Regions from separate parts of the Exiguobacterium sp. s145 genome, predicted to be linked through region 1. Evidence: riboswitches for the same ligand, from Rfam matches in the RefSeq annotation. Region 1 holds a riboswitch; each other region holds the start of a gene.

Region 1 (4,684 bases):
ACCCAATGGTTCTCGGTTAAGGCGTAACAGAAGATCCGGCCTTTTTCATCCGTTTGCGGACGGTCGATGATCGTCCGGATGGCGCCGCTCGTTCCGATCGTAATGGCGATTTCGCCTTTCCGGATCGCGTTAACCCCGAGATTCGACAGGACGCCGTCGCTTGCCCCGATCAGGAACGGTGTAGAAGGATCTAGGCCAATTTGTTTGGCGTATTCCGGTGCTAAATCGGTAAAGGACGTTGTCGTCGAAACCGGTCGCGACAATTTGGTTGCATCGATGCCTGCGACCTGTAACGCTTCCGCATCCCAGTCGAGATCATGGATGTTGAATAAACCGGTCGCTGAAGCGAGTGAATGGTCGATGACATATTGTCCAAACAGACGCTGGAAGACAAATTCCTTGATGCCGATGTATTTTTTCGTCCGCGCGGCAATGTCCGGATGTTCTTCGACGAGCCAGCAAATCTTACTGAGCGGCGACATCGGATGGACCGGAGTTCCGGTGCGGTGATAAATCGAGTAACCGTACTGTTCCTTGATTCGGTTCGACCAGACTTCGCTCCGGCTGTCGGCCCACGTGATGCAGGCGGTCAGCGGTTGATCGTGTTCATCTATCGCAATCAAGCTGTGCATCGCACTGCTGAAGGCGACGAACTTCGGTTGCTCGGTCGGATGTTGTTTCGTCATCAACCGGATGCTTTCGAGCACGGCATGGAAGATCTCTTCCGGATCCTGCTCCGCCGTCGAACGATTCGGCGTGTGCAGCGGATAACCGACGTTCGTTTGTCCGACGACTTCCCCTTTTGTCGTAAAGAGTACGGCTTTGGTGCTCGTCGTCCCGATATCAATCCCTAGCATGTGTTCAGTCATGTGGTTCGACTCCTTTCGTCATCAGTTGTTGCGATTTCCATAAATCCTCAACTTCTTGCACATCATCGAAGTTCTGATGCAGCGAAGCAATCATTCGTTTGCGGTCGCCGGTCTCGATTGCTTCGATGTAGAGGGCGGGCATGGTTCTCGAGAATCCGGTCAAAATCTTCTATATCGTCTTCGATTCGTTGACGCATCGACAGCAGGATGAAGCTTTCCATGACAGGTTTGAGATTCTGCCACATCATGCTGACGTATCCGTGGTCAATTGACCGGATAATTGTTTCATGGAACAAAACATCCTGATAGGAAAATTCATCTGCGTCTTTGTATTTGACGGCAATTTTCATCATTTCGAGCACCTTGCTCAGTTCACGAACCAGGTCCTTTCGATCCATCTTAACGATCCGCTCGAAGACGAACGTCTCGATTAACAGACGGACATCGTAAATTTCCTGGATGTCTTGTTTGGACAGTCCGACGACGACGGCGCCCATGCGTTCCAACCGGATGATGCGTTCTGACGCCAATACCTTCAGGGCATCCCGGACAGGAGACCGGCTGACGGAAAAATCAGCAGCCAGTTTGTTTTCGGATAGGACGGTACCGCTCTCGATCTTGCCGGAAATGATCCGCATCCGCAGTTCATGGGCGACACGATCACCGGCGGATGCTTTTGATAACCATTTAATCGGGTATAAAAGATCAGACATAAAAAACACCCTCTTTGTCGAATAAGTATACTTGTATACAAGTAGTATAAACGAGGAAAACTAAAATGCAAGCGCTTTAATTAAATTGTCATCTTTATCAAAATTACGGCTTTTCGATGTGATAGGCTAGAGAACGAAAGCGTAGAACAGATCGGAAGACATCAGTCAGATGGAGGGATAAAATGAAAATTTTAGTAGTCGGTGCCGGTGCCGTCGGTGGTTATTTCGGGGCACGATTGGCGGAAAAAGGGGAAGACGTCACATTTTTAGTCCGTGAACGCCGGTTTGAGGAATTGCGTGCGGGACTTCAGGTCAAGAGTCTGCATGGAGATATTACCTGTTCTCCGCGTCTGATCCGGACCGGAGAAAAAGGAACGTTTGATGTCATTCTTTTATCGACCAAGGCCTATCATCTGGAGCAGGTGTTAGAGGACATCGAACCGTTCGTCGCAACCGATACATATATTTTGCCGTTGCTAAACGGAATGGCCCATTTAAAGCAACTGGAGCAACACTTCGGAGCGGAACGTGTGCTGGGCGGACTCTGTTTCATCGAATCAACGCTTGATGGAAAAGGACACATCGTACAGACGAGTCCGTCCCACCATCTGTTATTTGGTCCATTGCCGGGAACGCGGACAGACCGCTTGGAAGAATTGAAACAGCATTTGACCGGAACAGCGGCTCCGATCAACTATTCAGATACGATTATCCGCGATATGTGGAATAAGTATCTGTTCATCACGACGTTTTCCGGTGTGACATCCTTGTTCCGGTCTTCGATCGGTCCAATCCGTTCGCAGGAACAAGGCATGAGGATGATCCGCCGCCTGGCAACGGAAGCGAAAGCGGCGATGGAACGGCAAGGGGCGATATTCATTGAAAACATCGAGCAAATTCAGGAAAAACAGATACTGCAGATGAACGAGACGATGAAATCTTCACTTCAGCGAGATATTGAAAAAGGTAATGATGTCGAGTCCGAGCACCTTTTTGGAAAACTATTGATGACATCAGATATAAAGCGTTATCCATTACTTTTGTCTGTTTATCTCAACCTACAGATTTATCGTTCCATTAGAAGTTAATTGGTTTCAAATAAAAATGTACTGAAAGAGTTGTTCTATATAGTCTGAATTGTGTTGACAATTCAGAACAGGGTTGGTACTGTTATGAAAAATTACATTCTTATCCAGAGAGGTGGAGGGACTGGCCCTTTGAAGCCTCAGCAACAGGTCGAAAGATACTGTGCTAATTCCTGCGGGTGTTGTACCCGATCGATAAGCTTCCTTTGATTGTCGACCGACGCACCCATGCATGTGGGTGCGTTTTTTTTTAGTTTAAAGAGAAAAAGAGGAGTGTGGAGGAGCAATGAAAGAAGGAACGTTTCGGCGGAAAATGGAATCCCGGCATATCGTCATGTTGTCACTCGGCGGTGTCATCGGGACCGGATTATTTTTAAGTACAGGCTATACGCTCGAGCAGGCCGGTCGGGTCGGCACGATTTTATCTTACCTGGTCGGAGCGCTGGCGATTTATCTGGTAATGCTTTGTCTAGGGGAGCTGGCGGTACATATGCCGGAGACGGGTGCCTTTCACAGCTACGCGACGAAATATATTGGATCCGGAACAGGCTATACCGTCGCCTGGCTTTACTGGCTGACTTGGACGGTCGCGCTCGGTTCGGAATTTACGGCAGCCGGTTTATTGATGCAACGCTGGTTTCCGGATGTTCCGGTCTGGCTGTTCAGTGCTTTATTCGTCGTCATGATTTTAGGCATCAATGTCTTGACGGTCCGCTTGTTCGCGGAAGTTGAATTTTGGTTTTCTGCCGTCAAGGTGCTGACGATTTTAGTGTTCATCGTCTTAGGAACAGCAGCAATCGTCGGATTCTTGCCCCTCGCGGACGGCTCACAAGCACCGCTTCTCGCTCCGTTGACGGAGGGGGGCCTGTTTCCGAACGGAGCGTTCGCGATCTTGATGACGATGCTTGCCGTTAACTTTGCCTATTCCGGAACAGAGTTAATCGGGATTGCAGCAGGTGAGGCGGTCGATCCGAAACGGACGGTTCCTCTCGCCATTCGAACAACAGTCTTCCGGCTCGTCTTATTTTTTGTCGGGACGATCATTGTTCTTGCGATTCTGTTACCAAATGATTCAAAAGGAGTGCTTGAAAGTCCATTCGTTGCTGTGTTTGAACGGATCGGTCTTCCGTTTGCAGCAGACATCATGAACTTCGTCATTCTGACCGCGATTTTGTCAGCAGCGAACTCGGGTCTGTACGCCGCATCACGGATGTTGTGGTCTTTATCCGATCAACGGATGATTACGCCGTACTTTTCTAAATTAAATGCGAGCGGAGTGCCGACACGTGCCGTTCTCTTCAGTATGCTCGGTGGTCTGCTTGCCCTGTTCTCCAGCGTCTATGCACCGGGTTCCGTCTACATTGCGCTTGTCTCGATCTCGGGACTGGCAGTCGTCGTTGTCTGGATGAGTATCAGCGCCTCACAGTTCATGTTCCGCAAGCGCTATCTGCAAGAGGGGCATGATCTAAACGATTTGGTTTACCGGACGCCCTGGTATCCGTTTGTACCGATTCTGTCGTTTTTAATGTGTTTGGCTTCATTGATCGGAATCGCCTTTGATCCGACGCAACGGGTCGCCCTCTATTTCGGGGTTCCGTTTATCGCGGTCTGTTACATCGTTCATCATCTGACAAAAACATCATGGAAACGGAGTGTGGAAGATGTCAAAGAACAACAATCCAGTTGAACAACTGTTAAAAGAAAAACCCTATATTTTATTGGACGGAGCACTGGCGACGGAACTTGAACGCCATGGGAGAAATCTCGATGATCCGCTTTGGTCGGCCCGGGTACTGCTTGAAGAACCGGAACAGATTCACCGCGTCCATGCGGATTATTTTAAAATCGGGGCGGATTGCGCCATCACGTCCAGCTACCAAGCGAGTGTCGCCGGCTTCAGCAGCCGGGGGATTAAAGAAGAGGAAGCGATCGAGCTGATGAAACAAACGGTCTATCTGGCACAGCAGGCACGTGCGGAAACCGGACCGGCAGCGGATCACGCTTTGATTGCGGGATC
Region 2 (4,684 bases), on a different contig from region 1:
GGAAGGACGTCCGTTTTGCTCGTCGCCGATCAATTGACCGGTCGCGTCGACATGGACAAAATCGTCCGGCGTGTCTTGCCGTTTATCTTTCCCGCTTGCCGTCACAAGAAATTCCGTCGGACTGCTGTTTGTCCGAATAGCGAGGTTACCGCTTGTACCGGGAAACCAGTCCCGCGCTGCGAACTCTTGTTTGATGGCGCGGAGTTCTTCGTATCGTGTCAAAAATGTCATGCGTACACCTCCGTTGTCTGCAGATGATCCACAATGTCGTAAAATGTTTCAAACGGCGTGTACGGAATACCGTGCTGTTCGCACAGCGTAATCAGATAATCGCGGGCATAGACATGATCCGCTTGTTTCGCTAGTTCAAAATCCGTCACGGAGTCACCGATCGCGACGATGATATCGCCATCCTGCTTGAGCTTCCGGGCAATCGACGTTTTACAACACCCGCATTGATTGTTGCATGCTGCATCGCAAGTGTGCGGCCACTCAATACGAATCGTCTCCCCTCTGAAGTCACTGCCGTTGCAGTAAATCGCTTCATCTGTCAGTAACTCTTGAAGAATCGGTTGGACAAAAAAGTCGATTCCGCCGCTGACGATCGCAAAGTCAATCCCGTTCGATTTGGCAAAGGCGAGTAAGGTCTTAAAGCCGGGACGGATGACAGCCCGCTGTTCCAAAAAATCAATATAGTCCTGTTTGCGATCCGAGGGGAGCAACCGGAACATCTGTCCGACACCGGACTGGATGGACAATGATTGATCGAGGACACCTTTTTTCAACGGTTCAAACGCTTCCGGGGGAGCGAATTCTGTCATCAACGCAATGATATTGTCGTGTTCAGTCACGGTCCCGTCAAAGTCACATAAAATCCGGATCGTCATTTCGTAATCCCCCAGGCGTCGAGGGCGACCCGAAGCTCTTCCTGCCGCGTTGCGGCACTCGTCAAAGATTCACCGGCAAGTGCTGCGTCGAGGGCCTGACGGAAAGCGAGCACACCGGCCGCCGCGCCCTGCGGATGACCGTGAACGCCGCCACCGGCATTGATGACGGAATCAGTCCCGAAATCATGAACGAGCTGAGCGACGAGACCGGGATGAATGCCTGCCGAGGGAACCGGAAGAATCGTCTTCGTTTCTCCGATCCGTGTCGCTTCGACGGCAATTCCGCGCGCCAAGTCTTTGGCGAGGGCGACGTTTCCGTAAGGCGACGGGAACAACGTCAAATCGGCACCGGCCAGCCGCGGTAAAGTCCCTAGTAAAACAGGGGCTGCAATGCCGTATTCGGGGCTTGCGATTAAGGCTCCGCTTAAGGCCGGATGATTAAAGATCGGAACGGAAATGTCCGGATCAGCCGCCAATTCGCGCAGGACATCGAGTCCATATGTAAACGTATTGAGCAGGAAAGCGGTCGCACCGGCTTCGATCAAACGTTTCGCCTGATCCTTTAAGCCGAAGACGGGACCACTCAACGTAATCGCGTAAAGCGCCCGTTTGCCGGTTTTTTCATAATGGGCATTCAGGACTTCACGTCCGATCCGTGCCCGGTCAAGTGCCGGTGTCAACGGATTGTCGTATAGAATCTCATCATCTTTGACGAGATCGATGCCGCCCGCGAGCTGCGCTTCGAGTTGTTCCCGCAAAAAGGTGAGGTCCCGACCGATGACGCCTTTAAAGATGCTCATCAACAGAGGACGGTCGTGGACTTGAATCAATTGACGGACGCCCTCGATGCCGAATTTGGCGCCGGGGAAGTCAGTGGTGAATGAAGCCGGAAGCTGTAAATCTGTTAATTTGATTTGTCCGTCGAGCGACAGTTTGCCGAAGACTGTCGTTAAGATTGCTGAAAAGTCACGGGAGACGTTGTGTTCCGGATAACGGATCGTGATGTAGCCTTTTCCGTCGTGTTCTTCCGTATGAACAACTTGTCCTTTGAACGATTCAAGCTGCTGTTGTTCCAAATGATTTAAATCGGTCCACGAACCAACGGTCAAACCGAGCGCGATTTGTTCTGCCCGTTTTGGTAACTGATCCGTCGTTCCGAGTTGGTAGGTTGCGGTAATATACGTCATATCGACTGTCTCTCCCTTGTTGAAGAATACAAAAATGGTCCCTCGTCAATGACAAGAGACCATGAAAAATTGCGCGTGGACTCTTATCTGTCAGCGTAATAGCTGCAAGAATTAGCACCGTGCCAAGTGGTCGGTTGCTGCGACATCGTAGGGCTCGTCCCTCCGTCTGCTCTTGATAAGAATTGGATGAAATTGTGAAATCTAATTGCAATTTTTACATGAGATTCGTCACTTGTCAAACTATATTTTGAAAATTTATTTTTTTGAAAATACTTCTTCTATAGACGGTTCCGTTTTTGAAGCCACTTCACTAAAAAATGGAATTGACAGACGGCTAGCAACGCACGTAGTATTCAAATCAACATCAATCACACGACAACTACATATGACTCTTATCGTGAGTTGGCAGAGGGAATTGGCCCGAAGACGCCGCAGCAACCGACCATCCGGCACGGTGCTACATCCAACAGACATTCGTCTGAGAGATAAGAGGACGGAATATTCTGCCGCGCCTCTTTTCTTTGACGAAAAGAGGCGTTTTTTCGTGTGATCACCAAGGAGGAAAACAGAATGGGGTATCAAGCATTTACAGTACAGGACGCGATTGAACGGGTCCGGACAATTGGTTTGATCGGCAATGAACCGGTGACGGCAGAAGAAATCGGCGACGGGAATTTAAATCTCGTTTTCCGGATTCAGGCAGGAGAAAAACGACTGATTTTAAAGCAGGCGTTACCATATGCGAAAGTCGTCGGCGAAAGCTGGCCGCTGTCGCTCGAACGGGCCTGGATTGAACAATCGGCCCTAAAAGAATTCGCGAAAGTCGCCGTTCCGTTCGTCCCGCATGTCTACCATGCGAGCAAAGAAGAAGCATTCACAGTGATGGAAGATTTGTCGCACCTGACAATCGTCCGGGGCGGACTGCTTGAAGGGGAGGAGTATCCGTTGCTCGCGGAACACATCGGTTCGTATTTGGCGCGGACGCTGTTTTATACATCGGATTTTGCACTTGGACCGGTCGCAAAAAAACAAGTGGCGCGTAACTACTATAATCCGGATCTCTGTGATATCACGGAAAAATTAATCTTTACGGATCCGTTTTATGACGCGGAAACGAATGCGATTGAAGCAGGACTCGAAGCGGAGGTCGCCCGGATTTGGAACGACGCGGAGCTGAAACGGGAAGTCGCGAAGCTTGAAGCATTGTTCATCACGAAGGGCGATGCGTTATTGCACGGGGACTTACATACCGGAAGTATTTTTGCTTCAGCCGATGAAACAAAAGTCATCGATCCCGAGTTCGCCTTTTACGGACCGTTCGGTTTTGATGTCGGACAATTCATCGCGCATCTCTGCTTTGCCGCGTATCCGAACTATGCCGAGTTGCGGGAAGCACGGGTCAAGGATATCGACACGTTTTGGCTGACCTTTGCTTCGACGTTCAAAGCGTTATGGGAACGGGAAGCCGCCGAACCGTTCCGTTCAGCGGACGGGCTTGTTGACGATGTCCTCAGCACGATTTTACAGGACGCACTTGGCTTTGCCGGTTGTGAATTGATCCGACGGACGATCGGACTCGCACCGGTCGCCGACCTTGAGAGCATCACTGATGAAACAGAGCGACTCGAGCGGAAACGGCATGCGTTACGTCTTGGAGTGGCACTGATCAAACGCCGGACCGAATGCAAGACGTTCACTGATTTACGAAACTTCGATTTGACGGAGGAACTCAGCCGATGAGCCGATTCGTTCAGAGCATCATCTATGAAAACCGGACGGTGACGATTTTGGATCAGACCCGTCTTCCGGAAGAAGAACATTATGAAATCATTCATGACTTGGCGCAGGCGATTGACGCCATCAAACAATTACGGGTCCGCGGCGCACCGGCCATCAGTCTGTTCGGCGGATTCGTCCTCGTTCAGGAAGCGTTTCGGACGACAGGGACGCTGACTGAAGCAAAACAGGGGCTGTTGACGGTGTCGGCACAATTACTTGCGACCCGTCCGACGGCGGTCAATCTACGAAATGTCCTTGATGAGCTGAATCAGCTGATCGTTTCAGCTACGACGCTAAAAGAACTGCCGATACGTCTCGAACAAAAGGCATTGGAACTTTATACGACGGATGCCAAGACATCCCGTCAAATCGGGGTTCATGCACTGGAATTGTTCGAGTCCGGTGATCGGGTACTGACGATTTGTAATGCCGGATCAATTGCGACAGCAGCTTACGGAACGGCGCTCGCTCCGTTTTATCTTGCGAAAGAACAGGGGATTCCGCTCGCGGTTTATGCTTCGGAAACGCGGCCGCTCCTGCAGGGAGCGCGCCTGACGACGTGGGAACTGCAACGGGCCGGAATTGACGTGACCTTGATTACCGACAATATGGTCGCCCATACGATCAAGGAAAAGCAGATCACCGCCATCATCGTCGGAGCGGACCGGATTACCCGGAACGGCGATACCGCCAATAAGATCGGAACGTTTCAGCTGGCCTTGCTGGCCCGTGCGTTTGGCATTCCGTTTTACGTTGCCGCACCGCTCTCGACGTTCGATTTTACGAGCCTGTCAGGAGACGAGATCGAGATTGAAGAACGCGATGCACGTG
Region 3 (4,684 bases), on a different contig from region 1:
CATGACGCACTAAACAAATTTCTGTCATTTCACTGTCTCCTTCAAAAGAAATATGACTGATTGTATCATGTTTTCTTTTTTAATGAAGGGTCTCCCTGGGCGGCAACGCCAGGACTTGACAGCTGAACGCTTCAATCCGTTCCAGCAACCGCTCGATTTTGAGCGGGTTTTCCGTTTGGGCAAAACTCGCCAGTGAATGTGTGCCGTTCGGGAAGGAAAACAGTCGGACATCCGCTCCGACATCCGCTCCTTTTTCCACGAAATGCAATGCTTGCGTAAACGGGACAATCGGATCTTTTTTCCCGTGCAGCAGCATGATCGGCGGCGAGTCCGCCCGTAAGTGCGTCACCGGCGAGACCCGTGTCATAAGTTCCCGCCACTCTTCCCTGCCACCCCCGTAAAACTTGATATGGGCAATCCAGGTTTGAATGAACTTGAACAGCAGGAAATTCGTTGGAGGATACAAGGCAATGACACCGCTGATCAACGGCAGGCGTTCCATTTTTTGTTCGCCGACAAATTCCGTCGGAGCGAGTGCCGTCGTCAGCATCAAGGCGGCTCCGGCTGAATCTCCCCACAGCACCATCCGTCCGCGCATGATTTGTAAATCATTCGCCTCTTGATTCAAGAAACAGAGTGCGTCCCCTACGTCCTCCAGATTATCCGGAAAATAGCTGCCGTCTTCGAATAAGCGGTAATCGATGCTGCAAACGGCGATACCGAGCTCGAGGAAACGTTCCATGATTGGTGTAAAACAAAAGACATCATCCCGGTTTCCCCTGACGAAGGCTCCCCCATGCGCATAAATCGCGACCGGGAAAGGACCGTCCCCTGGAGGATAGTATAAATCCAGCTTCAATTCTTGGGTGTGAACGGTTTTATACACAACCGTCCGCGGCGCGAGTTGGACTTCTGACAGCGGAAGAGCCGGTTCTGTCCATCGTAATAACGCACCGTAGTTGTTCCAAATGCTTGCTCCGGCCGCAGCCGTCGTTAAAATCGCTGCCCCTCCCATCAGCCAAGCGGTTTCCCGTTTCACCTCATCACCTCCGAAATTTCCTCTCGATTTCTAATCTTATTAGTCTTTTACCCGATTTATTTAGAAGTCGAACGTCTTCCCTGACTGGTACTTGACGCTTGGTTTCGGATTCGTTATAGTGAAAAGGTTCAAATCGGAATAATTACGTTTTAATATTTTTTTGGAGGGTTTATTCATATGAAAAAATTACTTTCAGCTTTCACGGTCGCCTTTGCAGGAGCTGCTTTTCTTGCTGCCTGCGGTTCTTCCGAATCCACTCAGGATGCGGCCGACCAAAATCTCCGTGTGTATACATCGACATTCGCTACCGCGGCAATCGCCAAGGAAATTGGCGGAACCGATATCGACGTCAAGATGATTGTTCCACCCGGTGCCGATCCGCACTCGTACGAGCCGACGTCTAAACAACTGACAGAAATCGCACAAGGCGATCTGTTCCTCTTAACCGGTACGACGCTTGAACCGTACTCCAAAAAAATCAAAGCCAGTCTTAAAGGCAACGATGTTCGTTTCGTCGAGACGAGTAAAGGAATCGACTTACTCGAAGCAAACGCCACGCTTCATGAACATGAAGGACACACCGACGAACATGCGGCAGAAGAACATGATCACGGCAAATTTGATCCGCATGTCTGGCTCGATCCGAACAATGCCAAAGTGATGGCTCAATCAATTACGACGGCACTCGCTAAAGAAGTACCTGCTAAAAAAGCAACGTTTGAGAAAAATCTCACCGCTTTTAATAGCAAGGCCAATAAGCTTGATCAAAACTTGCAACAGGCTGTTGATGAAGGATCCAAAAAAGAATTGCTCGTCACCCATGCCGCTTACGGATATTTAGCAGAACGCTACGGATTCTCGCAATTGCCGATTGCCGGTATCTCTCCGTCGGACGAGCCTTCGCAAAAACAACTGGCGGCGATCGTCAAGGAAGCCCAACTTCACGACTTGAAGTATATCGCTTTCGAAGAGACGGTTTCACCGAAAGTTGCCCGTGTCATTCAACAGGAAATCGGAGCGGAGGCCATTACGATCCACAACCTCGAGTCCGTCACGAAAGCACAGCAGAAGGCATCGTATTTTGAGTTGATGAATGAAAATGTCGCGACTCTCAAACAAGCACTTCAGTGAAGTAGTGTTGACATGCAGTAAAAGATGCGTTACGGTAGAAAACGTATTTCAGACAATTAAATGACTTCTTTTTATCGCGAGAGACGGAGGGACTGGCCCGATGATGTTTCGGCAGCGGACGATTAAATCGTACTGTGCCAAATCCAGCAAGCTGCGGCTTGAGAGATAAGAAGAGCGTCTTTTTCAGTAAAGACCTCCTTCTTTCTTGCGAAGGAGTCTTTTTTTGTACTTGTAGAAAAGGAGTGGTTTGATGAACGAAACGATTACACCGAATAAATGGGCACTTCTACCGTTACTTGTCTTTTTAGTTCTTTTTATCGGTGCCGGTATTTTTTACGATGACTTTTACAAGTTTCCGATTCTGATTGCGGCTTTGATTGCCTTGATTTTTGCGGCGGTCACAACAAAAGGCGGTATTAATCAGACCGTGGAACGGATTGCAGCAGGTGCAGGAAATCCGGACATCATGATTATGGTCTTTATCTTCTTGCTTGCCGGTGCCTTTTCCGGAACGGCCGATGCAATCGGCGCGATCGAAGCAACCGTCAATGCGTCATTAACATTTTTACCTCCGTCCCTCCTGATGAGCGGACTGTTCATCATCGCCGCCTTCATCTCGATGGCGATGGGGACTTCCACCGGTACGATTGCGGCACTCGCTCCGATTGCCCTTGGAATCCATGAAGCAACCGGTGTCAATGTTGCGATTGCGGCCGCCGCTGTCGTTGGTGGCGCAATGTTCGGCGACAACTTATCGTTCATTTCCGATACGACGATTGCAGCCGTCCGGACACAAAAAACCAACATGCGTGATAAATTCCGAACCAATTTCCTGATTGTTTTGCCGGCAGCTATTCTGACTATCATCATCCTGGCATTTGTCTCAAGCACAGGAAATGTCGTCGAAGCGAAGGCGTTTGAGTTTTATAAACTGATTCCGTATCTGTCCGTCATCATCCTCGCCTTGTTTGGCGTCAACGTCATTCTTGTTTTGATTGGTGGAACCGTTTTAACAGGTATCATCGGGATGATTGACGGCAGCTTCGGCTTAAGCGGTTTTGTCCTATCCATGTCTGACGGCCTGATGGGAATGGCGGAAATCTCGATTTTGACATTACTGATGGGTGGTCTCGTCAGTCTGATCACCTTTAACGGTGGGATTGCTTACCTGAAAGAAACGCTGACGCAAAAAATCTCTCAACGTCGCGGCGCGGAATTCAGCATGGCAGCACTCGTCAGTGCGACGAACCTCGCAACAGCGAACAATACGATTTCGATTCTTGTCGCCGGTCCACTGGCAGCAGAAATCGCCGATACGTATGACATCGACCGAAAAAAGTCAGCCAGTATTCTTGATATCTTCTCTTGCGGCATCCAAGGTATCATTCCCTACGGCGCCCAGTTGCTGATTGCCGCGGAATTGACGAAAACGGCCTCTCCGGAACTGATTCCTTATCTGTTTTATCCGTTCCTGCTGTTCGTTTGTGGATCTCTTGCGATTCTTTTCGGCTTCCCGCGTCGGAAAACATCGGACGCACGTCAAAAAAATGTTTCATAACAAACAGACCCGTCGCAACAGCGACGGGTCTTGTGTTTGTCTTATTTTTTCCGGTCTTGGCGGTTGAGAATGAAGTAAGCAATCGCTGGAAGCGGGAACTGAATCAGTCCTGCGCCTCCCCAGACCCATGGATTCCGCCCTGTCTTCCGGGCACCGAGGAACAAGCATGCCGCTTGTGTCCCTAATAAGGCTGCAAGGCCGGCCCACACACCTTTTGGTACGTTTTTAACAGATCGTTTCATAAAATACACCTCGTTTCCTTTATAGTTTTACCCTCCTCATTTCGCTTTCTAACCGTCTTTTTCCTCCCTTGAGCGTTGAAACAGACGTTCTTGCTTGTTCATGCTAAACTAAACGAGCAATTCCATATTCTCGTTTCATTGAAGGAGGAGTATACACATGCAATACGCAAAACTTTCAAATGGTGTCACGATTCCACAAATCGGATTTGGTGTCTGGCAAGTCGATGAAGAGACGGAAGCACCGGCTGCCGTCGCAGAAGCCCTTCGTGTCGGTTACCGTCATATTGATACGGCTGCCGTTTACAAAAACGAACGTGGTGTCGCCAAAGGAATTAAAGAAAGCGGCGTGAACCGTGAAGATCTCTTCTTAACGTCTAAAGTATGGAACGATGACATTCGTGCCGGACGCACTAAAGAAGCTTTCGCTGAGTCACTTGAACGCCTCGAAACCGACTACCTTGATCTTTATCTGATCCACTGGCCGGTTGAAGGGTATATCGAAGCATGGAAAGCCATGGTCGAACTTTACGAAGCCGGCAAAATTAAGGCAATCGGTGTTTCGAACTTCAAAGAACATCATCTCGATACACTTGCTGAAGAAGGATTAATGACACCGATGATCAATCAGGTTGAACTTCATCCGCAACTTCCGCAACATGAGTTGCATGAATATTTACAGGACCACAGCATTCAAGTCGAGGCGTGGAGCCCACT
Region 4 (4,684 bases), on a different contig from region 1:
CTCGCGTTTTTGTTCAATATCCTGTTCAATCGTTTGTGTCAGGTTTTCCCGTATCGTCTGAATCGTCATTTGGGTCACGCTCCTTTTGGTTTTTGGTTATTCTCCGATATCGCTGAGAGGGACGAACGTTGGAATCGTGCTGCCTTTGTACTCTTTTTTGATGAAGGCGGCGACGTCATCCTGCTGGTACAGCGAGGCGATTTTCTTGAGCGTCTTTTTATCTTTGTCTTCCGTCCGGGTCGCGATGATGTTGATGTAGGGTTTGGCCGTCTCGTTTTCATGGAGAATCGAATCCTTGATCGGGTTAAAGCCGGCATCGACGGCGATTCCATTATTGATGATCGAGGCTGAGACATCCGGCAGAACGCGTGGTGTCTGACCGGCCACGACCGGGACAATCTTCAGTTTTTTCGGATTCTCGACGATTTTATCGACGGAGCCGTTGCCGTCAAAGTCGTCAGGCAATTTAATCAAGCCGGCTTCCTGCAACAACAGCAATGCCCGACCCATGTTCGTCGCTTCGTTCGGAACGGCAATCTTTCCGCCAACCGGAATGTCTTTGACGTCCTTGACCTTATCCGAATAAATCCCCATCGGCGCGATGACCGTCGTCGCAATCGGCGACAGTTTTAACTTATGTTCTTTTTTGAAGGCGTTAAAGTAAGAGACCGTCTGGAAGGAGTTCGCATCAATCTCCCCTTCCGCCAGGGCGAGGTTCGGCTGGACGTAGTCGGAGAACTTGACGAGTTCAATCGTGATGCCCTCTTTCTTCGCTTTTTTCGCGACGTATTCCCAGACTTGTGTATCAGAACCGCTGACTCCGAGCTTGACCGTCTTTTGATCTTCTTCTCCGGAAGCGGCACATCCCGCAAACAATACCGTCGTTAATGCTGCACCAATCGCTAAACCTTTTTTCATCTTTCATCTCTCCCTTTTTTCTCTATTTGTAGTTGTTTAGTGTCTCCGAATTTTTCGTGCTAACAGATTGCCTGTCGTCTGTAACCCTTGAACCAAGATGACGAGAATTCCGACCGTGATGATCATGACCGTCGTATCAAACCGTTGGTAACCGTAAGTAATCGCCAAGTCACCAAGTCCACCGCCACCAATCGCCCCGGCCATTGCTGATGCGCCGATCAAACCAATCGTCGCAATCGTCAGGTTCAGAACAAGCGAGCTGAGCGCTTCCGGCAACAGAAAACGGAAAATCGTCTGCAACGGTGTCGCCCCCATCGCTTCCGCTGCCTCAAGGACACCGGTATCGACTTCAAGCAACGAACTTTCGATCAGGCGGGCAATGTACGGTGCCGCGTAAAAGACGAGCGGAACGATTGCCGCCTGTGTTCCGATTGACGATCCGACAATTAAACGGGTCAGCGGAATGATTGCCACGAGCAGAATGATGAACGGAACGGACCGGAAGATATTGACGATGCCGCTTAGGACATTGAAGAACGGAATTCGTTCGAGCAACGCTCCTTTGCGTGTCACGACAAGCAGAATCCCGAGCGGTAAACCAATCAATGTCGAAAAGAGTAATGACAGTCCAACCATCGTCAACGTCTGCAGAAAAGCAGTCCAGATGTCCGTGTAATTAACTAGCATCTGCGAGCACCTCCTCGACGATGACATCCGACTGATCGATATATTGTAATGCCCGCTTGATTTCCGTCGCGTCGCCAATCAGTTCAACAAGCAGACTGCCGAACGGAATGTTTTGCAGTTCCGTAATGCTGCCGTGCAGGATGTTGAGATCGACATCAAACCGTTTTGCGACCTGCGATAAGAGCGGTTGTCCCGTCCCTGCCCCGAGGAAGTTGATTTTGTAGATGTGATGGCCGGCATCCCGTTGATCGATGACTTTTTGAACCGAGGCCGGAATCTCATCCTGCATGACGGAGCGGACGAAGTTTTTCGCCGTTGCCGTCTGCGGGTTCGAGAAGACATCGAACACGGTCCCTGATTCAATCAGCTGACCGGCTTCAATGACGGCGACCCGGTCACAGATTTCACGGATGACCCCCATCTCATGGGTAATCAGTAAAATCGTAATGCCGTATTCCTGATTGATTTGTTTCAGCAGACGCAATATGTGTTGGGTCGTTTGCGGATCAAGAGCGGATGTCGCTTCGTCACATAACAGGACCGATGGCTGGGTGGCGAGTGCCCGGGCGATCCCGACCCGTTGTTTCTGTCCGCCTGATAGCTGATCCGGATAGTGATCAGCTTTATCCGCCAAGTCGACGAACTCCAGCAGTTCCGTGACCCGCCGCTCGACCTCATCTTTTTTGACACCTTTTAAGACGAGCGGTTTAGCGACGTTCGCAAATACTGTATTCGAATCCAGCAGGTTGAAGTGCTGAAAAATCATCCCGATGTGTTGCTTCGCCTCCCGTAACTGCTTCGCCGACAGTGTCGTCAAATCTTGTCCATCGACCGTCACACTGCCGGATGTCGGCCGTTCGAGCAGGTTGACGCAACGTAATAAGGAGCTTTTCCCGGCTCCACTGAAACCGATGACGCCGAAGATTTCGCCTTTTCGGATTTCGAGATCCACGCCATTCAGCGCAGCAATCGATTGATCATTTGTTTCATAGATTTTTTTTACATTTTTGAATGTAATCACCACTTTTTCCCCCTTCAAAATACAAAAAAGGTCTCTTCTTAAGAAACAAGAAGAGACCTGGATCCGCACAATGGCAGAATCCACTCGACTCATCTCTCAGACAATTGTCTGATGGAATTGGCACAGTGCTCATAATGAGTCTGTTGCCGAGGTTTCGTAGGGCCAGTCCCTCCACCTCTCTGGATAAGTGTTGCGGTATGAAATTCATATGTGTATTGTTGCCGGTTGAACTTATGTCGTAAAACTAATTTTTACACTACAGAAAGATCTTTTAAAGGTCAACCATATTTTCAAAAATAAACCATATGACCCATATCGATCAGCAACCCGGGACAGGACGGATTCCCGAAAGCTCTTCGACGCCGTATAAAGAGAGTTTGACAATCCCTTTCCGTCAATGCTATCATCTTCTCAATGATTAATCCGACAATTCCTATACGATATATCAAGAGTGGACGAGAGACCTGGCTCTAGGACTCCACGGCAACCTGCCGATCGGCAAGGTGCTCCGACCAGCAAAGCAATTGCTTTGGATGATACACACGAGAAACTCGTTTGCGTCCAAAGCCAAACGGGTTTTTATTTTTGAAATGGAGGACGAGATGATGAGTATGGTTTATCCTGTTATACCGGGTGCCGAAGCCTTTTCCTTAGGACGCGGATCCGTCGGCATTTTGCTCTGTCATGGTTTTAATGCAACGCCGCAAAGTGTTCGGGCTGTAGGAGAACAGTTCGCAGCACACGGTTTTTCCGTCCATGCGCCACGCCTGCACGGGCATGGGACGGATCTGCGAGAATTCGAAGCGGCGACGGCCGATGACTGGAAGCAGAGCGTCCGGGACGGCTTTGAACAATTGGCGGGACGATGCGAATCCGTCTTCATCGTCGGCCAATCGATGGGCGCGACACTTGCCCTGTCACTTGCCGCTGAAGGACTCCCGGTCGCAGGAATCATCACCATCAATGCCGCCTTGTCCGTCCCTGCCTACGAAGCCTTGTCGTTCACCGATTGTCCGGTCTATCTTCCGGAAAGTGTCCCTGATATCAAACAGTCGGCTTTTGAAATCATCTATGATCTTGTCCCCGCCGTCTGCGCTTCGGAACTGTTACGATTGATTGAGGAGACGCGACCACACCTCGCGACGATTCAAATTCCGACGCTTATTTTATATTCTGCCGAGGATCATGTCGTCCCACCGATCTGTTCGGATTATTTGTACCGGACGATTGGTGCAGCAGATAAGCGCAGTTACTGTCTGCTTGACTCCTACCACGTCGCAACGCTTGACCACGACCAAAAAACGATTGTCCGCGAAACGCTGCAGTTCGTCGAACAGTTCAGCCACTTGACACAGACCGGCTGAACCCCAAAAAAGCGAACGATTCTTCGGCCTGACTGCCGGGAATCGTTCGCTTTTTTGTATTGCTTAATTATGTTGTTGCTTTTTCCATTCCTGCAACGGTTGTGGTTTCCCCGGTACTTGGTGGCAATGGCGGCAACGTGGTTCATAGGACTCAGACGCCCCGACCAGAATGATCGGATCATTGTAGTTGGCCGGTTTTCCGTCAATCAATCGTTGGGTCCGCGATGCCGGATCGCCGCACGACAGACAAATCGCCTGTAATTTCGTCACGAATTCTGCGCGTGCCAATAATTCAGGCATCTTGCCGAATGGTTCTGCCCGAAAATCTTGATCGAGGCCTGCACAAATGACGCGTTTGCCATCTTGAGCCAGTGCTTCGATGACGGCGACAATCTCATCGTCAAAAAATTGAACTTCGTCAATTGCGACGATTTGCGTCTCTTCCGCCACTGCTGCATAGACATCACGGCTCGTCGCCATCGGAATCGCGATGACCGAATTGCCGACGTGCGACACGACGTGTTCCTCATGATACCGGTCATCGATTGCCGGCTTGAACACTTGAACCGGTAACTTTCCATACTGTGCCCGTCTGACACGACGGATCAGTTCTTCCGACTTGCCGGAAAACATACTTCCGCAAATCACTTCAATCCAACCATATTGATTGATCACATGCATCATCGTAAACACC

What was found. A riboswitch is a leader RNA that binds a small molecule or an ion and turns the genes downstream of it on or off. The one in region 1 is predicted to bind S-adenosylmethionine.
Region 2: it holds a riboswitch for S-adenosylmethionine, as region 1 does, so the genes downstream of both, KNQ07_RS15430 (2,3-diketo-5-methylthiopentyl-1-phosphate enolase) here and KNQ07_RS11700 (amino acid permease) in region 1, are expected to answer to the same signal.
Region 3: it holds a riboswitch for S-adenosylmethionine, as region 1 does, so the genes downstream of both, KNQ07_RS10395 (Na+/H+ antiporter NhaC family protein) here and KNQ07_RS11700 (amino acid permease) in region 1, are expected to answer to the same signal.
Region 4: it holds a riboswitch for S-adenosylmethionine, as region 1 does, so the genes downstream of both, KNQ07_RS06105 (methionine ABC transporter ATP-binding protein) here and KNQ07_RS11700 (amino acid permease) in region 1, are expected to answer to the same signal.

What each region holds. Positions count from the first base shown of each region.
Region 1 covers NZ_JACSMV010000015.1:64,505-69,188, forward strand. The annotation lists gene gntK (gluconokinase) at 1-869, opposite strand, end outside; partial or broken gene KNQ07_RS11690 (GntR family transcriptional regulator) at 862-1,582, opposite strand; gene KNQ07_RS11695 (ketopantoate reductase family protein) at 1,765-2,670, shown strand; SAM riboswitch class I at 2,768-2,869, shown strand; gene KNQ07_RS11700 (amino acid permease) at 2,954-4,354, shown strand; gene mmuM (homocysteine S-methyltransferase) at 4,329-4,684, shown strand, end outside.
Region 2 covers NZ_JACSMV010000030.1:7,747-12,430, forward strand. The annotation lists gene KNQ07_RS15420 (methylthioribulose 1-phosphate dehydratase) at 1-231, opposite strand, end outside; gene KNQ07_RS15425 (2-hydroxy-3-keto-5-methylthiopentenyl-1-phosphate phosphatase) at 228-887, opposite strand; gene KNQ07_RS15430 (2,3-diketo-5-methylthiopentyl-1-phosphate enolase) at 884-2,074, opposite strand; SAM riboswitch class I at 2,155-2,256, opposite strand; SAM riboswitch class I at 2,464-2,566, shown strand; gene mtnK (S-methyl-5-thioribose kinase) at 2,645-3,814, shown strand; gene mtnA (S-methyl-5-thioribose-1-phosphate isomerase) at 3,811-4,684, shown strand, end outside.
Region 3 covers NZ_JACSMV010000012.1:67,677-72,360, reverse strand. The annotation lists gene KNQ07_RS10410 (histidine phosphatase family protein) at 1-28, opposite strand, end outside; gene KNQ07_RS10405 (alpha/beta hydrolase) at 80-1,039, opposite strand; gene KNQ07_RS10400 (metal ABC transporter solute-binding protein, Zn/Mn family) at 1,217-2,170, shown strand; SAM riboswitch class I at 2,239-2,342, shown strand; gene KNQ07_RS10395 (Na+/H+ antiporter NhaC family protein) at 2,421-3,728, shown strand; gene KNQ07_RS10390 (hypothetical protein) at 3,770-3,970, opposite strand; gene KNQ07_RS10385 (aldo/keto reductase) at 4,128-4,684, shown strand, end outside.
Region 4 covers NZ_JACSMV010000004.1:62,253-66,936, forward strand. The annotation lists gene KNQ07_RS06090 (M20 family metallopeptidase) at 1-69, opposite strand, end outside; gene KNQ07_RS06095 (MetQ/NlpA family ABC transporter substrate-binding protein) at 97-918, opposite strand; gene KNQ07_RS06100 (methionine ABC transporter permease) at 955-1,605, opposite strand; gene KNQ07_RS06105 (methionine ABC transporter ATP-binding protein) at 1,595-2,626, opposite strand; SAM riboswitch class I at 2,713-2,816, opposite strand; SAM riboswitch class I at 3,066-3,169, shown strand; gene KNQ07_RS06110 (alpha/beta hydrolase) at 3,232-3,990, shown strand; gene KNQ07_RS06115 (thymidine kinase) at 4,054-4,674, opposite strand.